Linked DNA regions of Rhodoligotrophos defluvii. The protein of the gene in region 2 binds, or shares a complex with, the protein of the main gene of each other region. Links are inferred from orthologs where the notes say so. Each region holds a gene or a part of one and is shown on either strand. Other genes may lie near its edges.

Region 1 (4,588 bases), on a different replicon or contig from region 2:
CGATGCAGTAGAGCCATGAGCGCACCGTTGTCTGAAAGCTCACCGTTTGTCGTGAAATGCGGCAATACTGCGGCCCGTGGGGCACGCCGCTTCGGGCCTCGCGATCACATCTTTGCGCCACGCCCGACCGCCGCACCAGCGGCAACGGGAGGGGGACCGGTGTTTGCGTCCCCCTCACCAACTGCACCGCGCAATCCTGCTCAATGCCTGAACAGTCGCGCCCGCTGCCACCACCCGCGGCGCGCGGGGCGCTCCGGCTGGGGCTCCGGCGCCGCACTCACCTGAGCCACTTCAGGCTGGCGCGCCTCCTCGGCGTGTTCCGGTTCGGCCGGCACGGGCGTCAGGTCGTCGGTCGGCGCCGTGGATTCGGCCGGATGCGGCCCAACCGCTTCGCCATTCGATGGCCGCGCCACAGATGCTGGTGGTTCCTGTGGAGCCTCTGTCGGCGCCTCGCCGGCCGCCTCTGTCGGGACTGCCGTCTCGGTGATCTCCGGGCCCTTCACGGCTGGCTGCTCGGCGGCTTGCGCCGCCGGCTTGGCTTTGGCCTTGGCGCGGGGCCGCCGCCTCGGTTCCGCTTTCGCGCTGTCGACCGCCGCCTCCTGGGCTGCCGGCTCGGCCGTGGTCGCGGCCTCCTCGCCAGGCTGGGCGGCCTTGCGTGCACGGCTACGCCGTGGTCGCTTGGCCGGTGCTGGTGCCGCCTCCGGCGCGGCTTCCGCTAGAGCCTCGCCCGTGGGGGCCGGCGCCGCTGGAGCCAGCTCGGCCTCGGCGGTGCCGATTTCCAATTCGATCACGTCGGAGGCTTCGGGCGCCTCGAGCGGACCGCCGGCAACCGCATCGCTCAAGGCGACGGAGATGCCGTCATCATTCTCGTAGACGGGCTGCTCCCGTCCATGTCTGCCGCGATGGCGGTCCTCCGAACGGCGCTTCCGGTCGAATTTTTCGCGCGCGACCTGCGGTTCGGCCCCTGCCTCGAACTCGGGGATGAAAACGTCGCCGACCTCCGGCTGCGGTCCTGCGCCAGGATCGACCCAGCCGCCAGTGGCGGTTGCGCCATGCTCAGCCTCATGACCATGGCGCCGGCCGCCGCGCCGGCCCCGCCTGCGCCGACGGCGGCGGCCGCCTTCTTCGGCGTCATGGCCGTTGCGCTCGCGCCGGTGCTCGCCCGGGCCGCCGTGGGCCGCTTCGGCGGCCTCCACCTGCTCGGCCACCGCATCGGCCAGCTCTTCGTCTGCAACCGCCTCTTCCGGCGCCACCTCGGCAAAGGCGGTGTCGACCTGCACGGCGGCGGGCAACGGCCGGGTCGGCCGACCCTCTGCGCGCTCGACCTTGAAGTTCTCGTTGCGCAGGTCCGTGCTGGGCTCCAGATAGATCGAAGCTCTATAGGCCTGCTCGATCGTGAGCACGTTGTGCCGCTTCTGGTTGAGCAGATAGAAGGCGACCTGAGGATCGCAGCGGACCGTCACGTCCTCGGCCCGGCGCATCAGGTGCTCTTCAACGCCCCGCAACACCGACAGGGCACAGGATTCTATCGAGCGGACCACCCCGCGGCCAAGGCACGTGGGGCAGGACACGGTCGAGCCCTCAAGCATCCCGACCCGCAGCCGCTGCCGCGACATTTCCAGAAGCCCGAAATGGCTGATGCGGCCGACCTGAATGCGGGCGCGGTCGTTCTTCAGCGCCTCCTTCATGCGGCGCTCCACCGCACGATTGTTGCGCTTCTCCTCCATGTCGATGAAGTCGATGACGATCAGGCCGGCAAGATCGCGCAGGCGCAACTGCCGGGCGATTTCGTCGGCCGCTTCGAGATTGGTCTTGAGCGCCGTATCTTCGATATTGTGCTCGCGCGTGGACTTGCCCGAGTTCACGTCGATCGAGACCAGCGCCTCGGTCTGATTGATGACGATGTAGCCGCCGGAGCTCAAGGTGACGGTGGGTGAGAACAGGCCATCCAATTGGCTTTCGACCTGATACCGGCTGAACAGCGGCCGCGGCTCCTGATAGAGCTTCACATTGCGCGCATGGCTCGGCATGAGCATTTTCATGAACTCGCGCGCCTCGCGGTGGGCCGCCGCGCCTTCGACCAGGATCTGCTCCACATCCTTGGTGTAGAGGTCGCGAATCGCCCGCTTGATCAGGCTGCCTTCCTCGTAGATCAGCGTCGGCGCCGTGGATTTCAGCGTCAGGTCGCGAATGCTCTCCCACTGCCGCAGCAGATAATCGTAATCTCGCTTGATCTCCGCCTTGGTGCGGTTGGCACCGGCGGTGCGGACGATGACGCCCATGCCCTCCGGCACATCCATTTCCCGCGCCACTTCCTTCAGGCGCCGCCGGTCGTTGGCGTCCGTGATCTTGCGCGAAATTCCGCCGCCGCGCCCAGTGTTCGGCATCAGCACGCAGTAGCGTCCGGCAAGGGACAGATAGGTGGTCAGTGCCGCGCCCTTATTGCCGCGCTCTTCCTTCACCACCTGCACCAGCAGGATCTGCCGACGCTTGATCACCTCCTGAATCTTGTAGACGCGCTTCACATTGCGCTTGAAGCCGGAAGCCTCTTCCAGAGCATCGTCTGATCCGACGGAATCGACCGCCTGAGCTTCGGGATCTTCATCGATCTCCTCGACCGTCCCGCCGTTCGTTCGGCCGCTCTCTTCGCCGTCGGCCGCTGCGCGGCCGGCCTTGACGTCCGCGCCGTTGCCATTCATGGCCGATGCCGATGCGGCATCACCATTGGCGTGCTCCGTGCCGTTGCTGCCGGTGGGCCCGTCCTCGCTCGCCTTCTCGAAATCGTCGTCGGACGCGCGCTGGTTGCGGGATTCCTCCTTGAGCAGTGCCTGACGGTCGGCCACCGGAATCTGATAATAGTCGGGGTGGATTTCGCTGAAGGCAAGAAAGCCGTGGCGGTTGCCGCCGTAGTCGACGAAGGCCGCCTGCAGCGACGGTTCTACGCGCGTCACCTTGGCGAGATAGATATTGCCGCGGATTTGTTTTCGCGACGACGACTCGTAGTCGAATTCCTCAATCTTGTTCCCACGCAGCACGACCACCCGGGTCTCCTCCGGGTGCGCCGCGTCGATCAGCATAGTGCTTCCCATGTTTTTCTGTCTCCCACGCCCGCGCGGAATGCAATGCATAGCCGCCGGTCTGGCATGCGGCATCCAAAGCCGCGGCCATCACCGCCGGAACAGCGCGAGCGCATCGTGTTGTCCAGGAAGCAGGCGGGGTTTTGCAGTGCCGAAAGGGGGCGGACGGAACGCTGGAAACTCCGGAGAGCCTCTCTTCCAATGCGGGTCTGCCCAAACCAATCTCAGCCGACTTATGCAACAGCCTGTTCCGATTCAGTTCATATCGCTCCAAACCCATGGAGCAGCTTCAAAGTCCTCCTCTGCAGGACAAAGTCCCGCTGGAAGCAGGAGCATATGCAACCTGCAAGAGCAGGTCTGCAATTCGAACGGCCAGCCAGTCGGCTCAGAGCAATGCGACCAAAAGGCCAGCGCGTGAAAAAACTGCAGAGGCATCATACACCACAGTGATCCTGGCGCATAATGACCTCAGTGCCCTAATTAGCGGACATGGTCGAAGCTTGGCAAGTGCAGTTGCTGTTCCCAGGCACTTGGCCAAGGCTTGACCCACGTCGCGCGGCTCCCATACTCAATCTGGCTTCCAGCCGCGGGCCGGGGCAACGGAAAAGTCAGATTTTACGTAATCTTTAGTTAACTGCTCCCTCATAGTCTGCCATATGCACGGAACGGTTCGGGCGGCGGTGCCGGTTCCGGGCGTATGTGATGTTTCGGGTCGGCGAAAGGGCGCTGCGCAGTGAAACCGGGCAACCACGCACGGGTGTCGCGAAATCTGCGCGTCTGGATGTTCTTTTGCCTGCTAGCCACCTGTATTCCTACTCTTTTCCAGCAAGGTCCCGCGCCGGCCTTTGCCCAAGACGGCGCCAGCAGCAGGATTGAGGCGATCGGCGCCAGAGTCGCCGGCGACCAGCGCAAGACCCGCTTCGTGCTCGATCTCAGCCGGCCAGCCGCCTACACCGTCACCGTCGTGCCGGACCCGTTCCGGGTGGTCATCGACATGCGCGGGGTAATCTTCAGCCTCCCGGCCGGTATCGGCAAGCTGGGCCGCGGTCTCGTTCGCGAATATCGCTACGGCCGTTTCGACGGCGACAAGGCGCGCATCGTGATCGATACCAGCGCGCCGGTGCTGATCGACCGCACCTTCCTGGTCGAGCCTGCCGACGGCGGGCCGGCACGCATGGTCATCGACCTCATCGAAACAGATGTGGCCACCTACGCAAAAATCAAGGAACGGCTGGATCGCGAGCAAGCGAACGCGACGGCGCACATAGAACCGCGACGAGGGATCGGCGCCGATAGCCCGGGGGCCGATACAACGGGTTCTGAAGGAGCCGGCGCCGCTCCATCCCGCAGCATCGGCAAGCCACCGCTGCCCAAGCCCCGTCCGCAAAAAAAGTCGCTGCTGGCCGCATTGACTCCCTTGGATTTGGACAGCGACGCTGCCGTCGCGCCCGACGCGGCGAGGCCGGTGGTCAAGGACAATGCACGGGTGGAGCCGACCGCCGTGTTTTCCC
Region 2 (4,545 bases):
CAGCCGGCCCACCTCGAGCTTCAATTCCGCGACCCGCTCGACCCCGCGGCTGCCATGGAGACCGTGCCAGGTGAAATAGCCCAGTGCACCCAAGGCGGCGAACATGAAGACGACAGCGGATTTCGATTTGAGACGCATGGAATGTCCGGACGGCAGCCTGAGGCGACTATGCGCTCAGTGCGCTAAGAATTTGTGAACAATATTTAATGCCCACTTCGCTCGGCTTATTCTATTTTGGGTTGCAATCCCGAGCGGCGCTGCCTTTCCATGTCAGCTTTTCCAGACAACGTGCCATTTGGGTTTGGGTCACACCCCCGCAGCACAGGCGGCCGATCAAACGTCACCTTCAGAAGCTGTCGACCAGGGCGACGTCAGCTCTAATTATTTTAGCAAGATGAGGCGCTCGAATGCTGGAGCAGATCCTGACACAGAGAGGTTGCGGAATTCCGAGAGATTGGGCCAGTTTTCTCGATCGTGCATTTGGCCTACCCACAATACCCTTGCCCAGGAACCTTCAACCTGCCGGCAAGGACTTAGGAAATCACAATCAGGCACAAAGCATCCTTGAGGTTCAGGGCACGCATCTTGATCTGGGAGGTACCCATTTCGACATGAGCGGCACGAACTTCGATCCGCGATTCACATCGCCTCAAGACCTTTCTGGGCTTCACCGCCATGACTATCGCGCCGCTCCGATCACCGCCTTTCTAAGCGAGAGCCAGAAGCGGGAATGGGCCGAAAGCGGCGTATTGAAACTCCGCCCCTCAGAGCCAGCGTCCGCCCACCACCATGTGGAAGGCGCGGCAACGGGCGCGCCTCTGGCAGCGCAACCAGACCAGTCCGGCCATCACATCGCGGACCAGCAGCATTCACCGGACCACCAGTCCGCCGCGGCGTCCGACCAGGCTGGAACCTCCTGGCTGACGTGAATAGGGCCGGACACACGGATCCCCCCGCTTCAGCCGGCGCTGAAGAGCTGGCATCGCGTTGGCCAGAGGCCCGAGCCCGCTTTATGCAACATAAGGTTGCAATAAAGCGCGACGGTCTCTAACCTGCCGCGGATTTCTGATCGGCAGCGCGGCGGCACTGAGCGCCAATCCCGAAACAGGGTTATCCACAGTGGGTTCGTTCTCAAAGTTCATTGGACGTCTCTTTTGCGGGTTCACCACGTCTGCGGAGATATTGGAACCCCCGTATGAGCCCTCGCCGTCAAATGCACTCACGGCGCGATTTCTAGAAAGCGGCGAGCCGTTTGGCGCGCGAGACGATGGTCATATGCTGGCCGGCATCTCCACGCCCAGCATATCCCTCCACACCTATGGCGGCCCTGACGGCCTCGTGCGCTCGCCTTCACTGGCCAGTCTCTACGATAACCTGCCCGATCTCCGCACCGGCAGCTGGCATTTCAGTCCGAACGAGCCTATGTGGCGTGGTCTGAGCCATGACGCTGTGAGCCTTGGCCGCTCGGGATCGCCCTATGGTTCTGAAGGATACGCGACACTCAGCCAGGCCAGCAGCGGGACCAGCACTCCGGATCCCGCAGGGCGGGTCTCCGGATCGCTCGGCTCCGACCCGATGCTTGACGGAACCAGACGGGGCGGCCAGCCAACGGAATGGATCCACGCCTTGCTTGAGCAGAACAGCGATCTTCGACCGCCTCCCCCGGAGCCTGCTTTCGAAAGCTATTCGCTGCGCACCTCCGATGCCTTGGCCCAAAGCCTCGTGAGGTTCCAGTTTATGATCGACAACGAGCTCGCGAAGCTGAAGACGCTCGCCGGAATGCCGCTGCCTGACGCTGACCGAATGCTCGTGGCCGATCAGTTGGGGGCGCGCGCCGAATGGCTCGTCGAGGGACTGGGTGGATTTCTGCCGGCGCACCCGCCGAAAGGCATCCCGACGGCCGAAGCCATCGACGCCCGGAGACTATGGCTCTTACACCGGCTCGACGATGTTGTTTTCGGCGCGGCGAATGGCGATGGCACCGCCATGGACGGCCTCATCCATCAATTCAAGACAGACTTGAACCACTACGTGAGCGAGACGCCGCGATATCCCGTCGAGCCGGATCCGATCCCTTTCATAGATGACGACGAGCCGCGGCCACACGTCACAGCGCCAGAGCAGGACCGCCTGCTGTGACGGTCACCCCTTGAGCACCGAACGGCCGGCGTAGCTCGCCGCCGTGCCCAGCTGCTGCTCGATGCGCAGGAGCTGGTTGTATTTGGCAAGACGGTCGCTGCGCGCAAGGGAGCCAGTCTTGATCTGCCCGCAATTGGTGGCAACCGCCAGATCGGCGATGGTGCTGTCTTCGGTCTCACCCGACCGGTGCGACATCACGGCCCGGTAGCCCGCCTTGTGCGCCACCTCCACCGCCTCCAGGGTCTCGGTGAGCGTGCCGATCTGGTTGACCTTCACCAGAATGGCGTTGGCGGCTCCCGCTGCGATGCCGTCGCGCAGGCGGGCCGGGTTGGTCACGAACAGGTCATCGCCCACCAGCTGCACCCGCTGGCCAAGCCGTGCCGTCAAGGCCTGCCACCCCTCCCAATCGTCCTCGGCCATGCCGTCTTCGATCGAAATGATGGGGAACCGTGCCACGAGGTCGTTCAGGTAGTCGGCCATGCCGTCGGCATCCAGCACCTTGCCCTCGCCTTCCAGGTGATAGCGGCCGTCCTTGTAGAACTCGGTCGATGCGCAATCGAGCGCCAGGAACACGTCCTCGCCGGCCGTGTAGCCCGCAAGCTCGATGGCCCGCATGATGAAACCCAGAGCCTCGTCGGTCGAGGACAGGTTGGGGGCAAATCCGCCTTCATCCCCTACATTCGTATTGTGACCCGCCGCCTTGAGCTCCTTGCGCAGGGCATGGAACACCTCCGCACCCACCCGCAGCGCTTCCGCGAAGCTTGGGCTGCCGACCGGCATGATCATGAATTCCTGGATATCGATCGGGTTGTCGGCATGTGCCCCGCCGTTGAGGATGTTCATCATCGGCACCGGGAGTGCACGGGCGGAGGTGCCGCCCACATAACGATAGAGCGGCAAGCCGCTGGCATCCGCCGCTGCCTGCGCCACCGCGAGCGACACGCCGAGAATGGCGTTGGCGCCGAGCCGCGACTTGTTGTCTGTCCCGTCCAGCTCGATGAGCGTACGGTCGATATCGACCTGGTCCTCGGCATCGAAATTGGCAATCGCCTCGAAAATCTCGCCATTCACCGCCGCCACCGCCTTGGTCACGCCCTTGCCGCCATAGCGGGTCGCATCCCCATCGCGCAGCTCGACCGCCTCGTGCGCGCCTGTGGACGCGCCCGACGGGACCGCGGCGCGGCCGAAGGAGCCATCCTCAAGAACCACATCAACCTCGACCGTAGGATTTCCACGGCTGTCCAGGATCTCGCGCGCAGTAATGTCGACAATGGCGGTCATAGGGGCTCCACTTCTTGGGAATGGCACGGGCGGTGGTTCTATAACCGGCCACGGCTTGTCGTGGAAGTGGCCACCGCGAAGGCGCTTGGGCGCACCCTGCCCCACGCCTATACACCGACGGCTGTCACGAGTGACCAGCAATTGCCGATTCCGGGGCGACGAGCCCAGGAATCGTCGCATTCTGGGCCCACAGTCGCGCGGCTGGGAGTGACAGTGAGGTATGCTGAATGACATTGATCATCACCAATGGTGACATGGTCGCCGATACGTTGAAGACTGCCGGGCTCTCCACCACGATCGTTCCGTGGCGTGATACCCTGGTCGACGGCCCGGTGCCGCTGACCAGCGATCTTGCGACGCTGGACGAGATCCGCGCGGCCTTCCTCAGCGAAGCGTTCGCCGTACCCCGGCACGAGATCGAGGACGAATTTGCCGCCCGCCGCCAGCAGATCGATGCAATCACCCCCGGCCAGCCGGTCGAGCTGTGGTTCGAGCATGACCTCTATGACCAGCTGCAACTGTTCCAGACGCTGGACGCCTTGAACCGCAACGGCGCCGTGACCAACGTTCACCTGGTGCAGGCCAATGACTATCTCGGCCGCCATGCGCCCGATTCCATCATCCGCTTCGCCGGCGCCAAGCGCACCTTGACCGAGATCGACTTCGAGATCGGAAGCCAGGTGTGGACCGCCTATTGCGCCGCCACGCCCGAGGCGTGGGCCGCGCTGTCCACCGACCCCGATCTGGCGCGTTTTCCGTTCCTGCGCTCGGCCATGATCCGGGCCATCGAAGAGCTGCCCGGCGCCTATGACGGGTTGAGCCGCACCGAACGGCGCCTGCTGCAGGCTCTGGCCGAGGGGTATGCCACGCCGAACGAGCTTTTTGCTGACAACCAGCGCAGCGAGCAGGCGGTTTTCCTGGGAGATTGGAGTTTCTGGCGGCGGCTCGACGAGCTGGCCTTCGCGCCCGAGCCGCTGGTGAGCGGCCTGCCCGAGCGCTTCCGCGACATCCACTGTGAGGTCGCGGAAAGTTTCACCCCGGAGCTCCTGGTTCCGCAGGCGCCAGATCCGGAAAGGATCGAGGCTTATCTGAATGCCGAGCTTTCACTGACCACGTTCGGCCGCG

What was found.
Region 1: the proteins of eno (region 2) and E4P09_RS15680 are in contact, whole or in part, in a solved structure (PDB 2FYM), measured with the Escherichia coli proteins. The link is inferred for Rhodoligotrophos defluvii from one-to-one orthologs.

The regions. Positions count from the first base shown.
Region 1 is NZ_SZZM01000003.1:293,470-298,057, reverse strand. Bases 1-3,398 are described here. They hold E4P09_RS15680 (Rne/Rng family ribonuclease), read right to left. Parts: upstream 3,090-3,398; coding sequence 201-3,089; downstream 1-200. Other genes in these bases: E4P09_RS15685 (M48 family metalloprotease), read right to left, coding at 1-17. Outside these bases: E4P09_RS15675 (N-acetylmuramoyl-L-alanine amidase), read left to right, coding at 3,811-4,588. UniProt on the Escherichia coli protein: Endoribonuclease that plays a central role in RNA processing and decay. Required for the maturation of 5S and 16S rRNAs and the majority of tRNAs. Also involved in the degradation of most mRNAs.
Region 2 is NZ_SZZM01000007.1:177,394-181,938, reverse strand. The notes cover bases 1,282-4,260. They hold eno (phosphopyruvate hydratase), read right to left. Parts: upstream 3,421-4,260; coding sequence 2,143-3,420; downstream 1,282-2,142. Other genes in these bases: E4P09_RS23380 (DUF1835 domain-containing protein), read left to right, coding at 3,648-4,260; E4P09_RS23390 (hypothetical protein), read left to right, coding at 1,282-2,139. Outside these bases: E4P09_RS23400 (FtsB family cell division protein), read right to left, coding at 1-138; E4P09_RS23395 (hypothetical protein), read left to right, coding at 408-929; more of E4P09_RS23390, read left to right, coding at 1,276-1,281; more of E4P09_RS23380, read left to right, coding at 4,261-4,545. UniProt on the Escherichia coli protein: Catalyzes the reversible conversion of 2-phosphoglycerate (2-PG) into phosphoenolpyruvate (PEP). It is essential for the degradation of carbohydrates via glycolysis.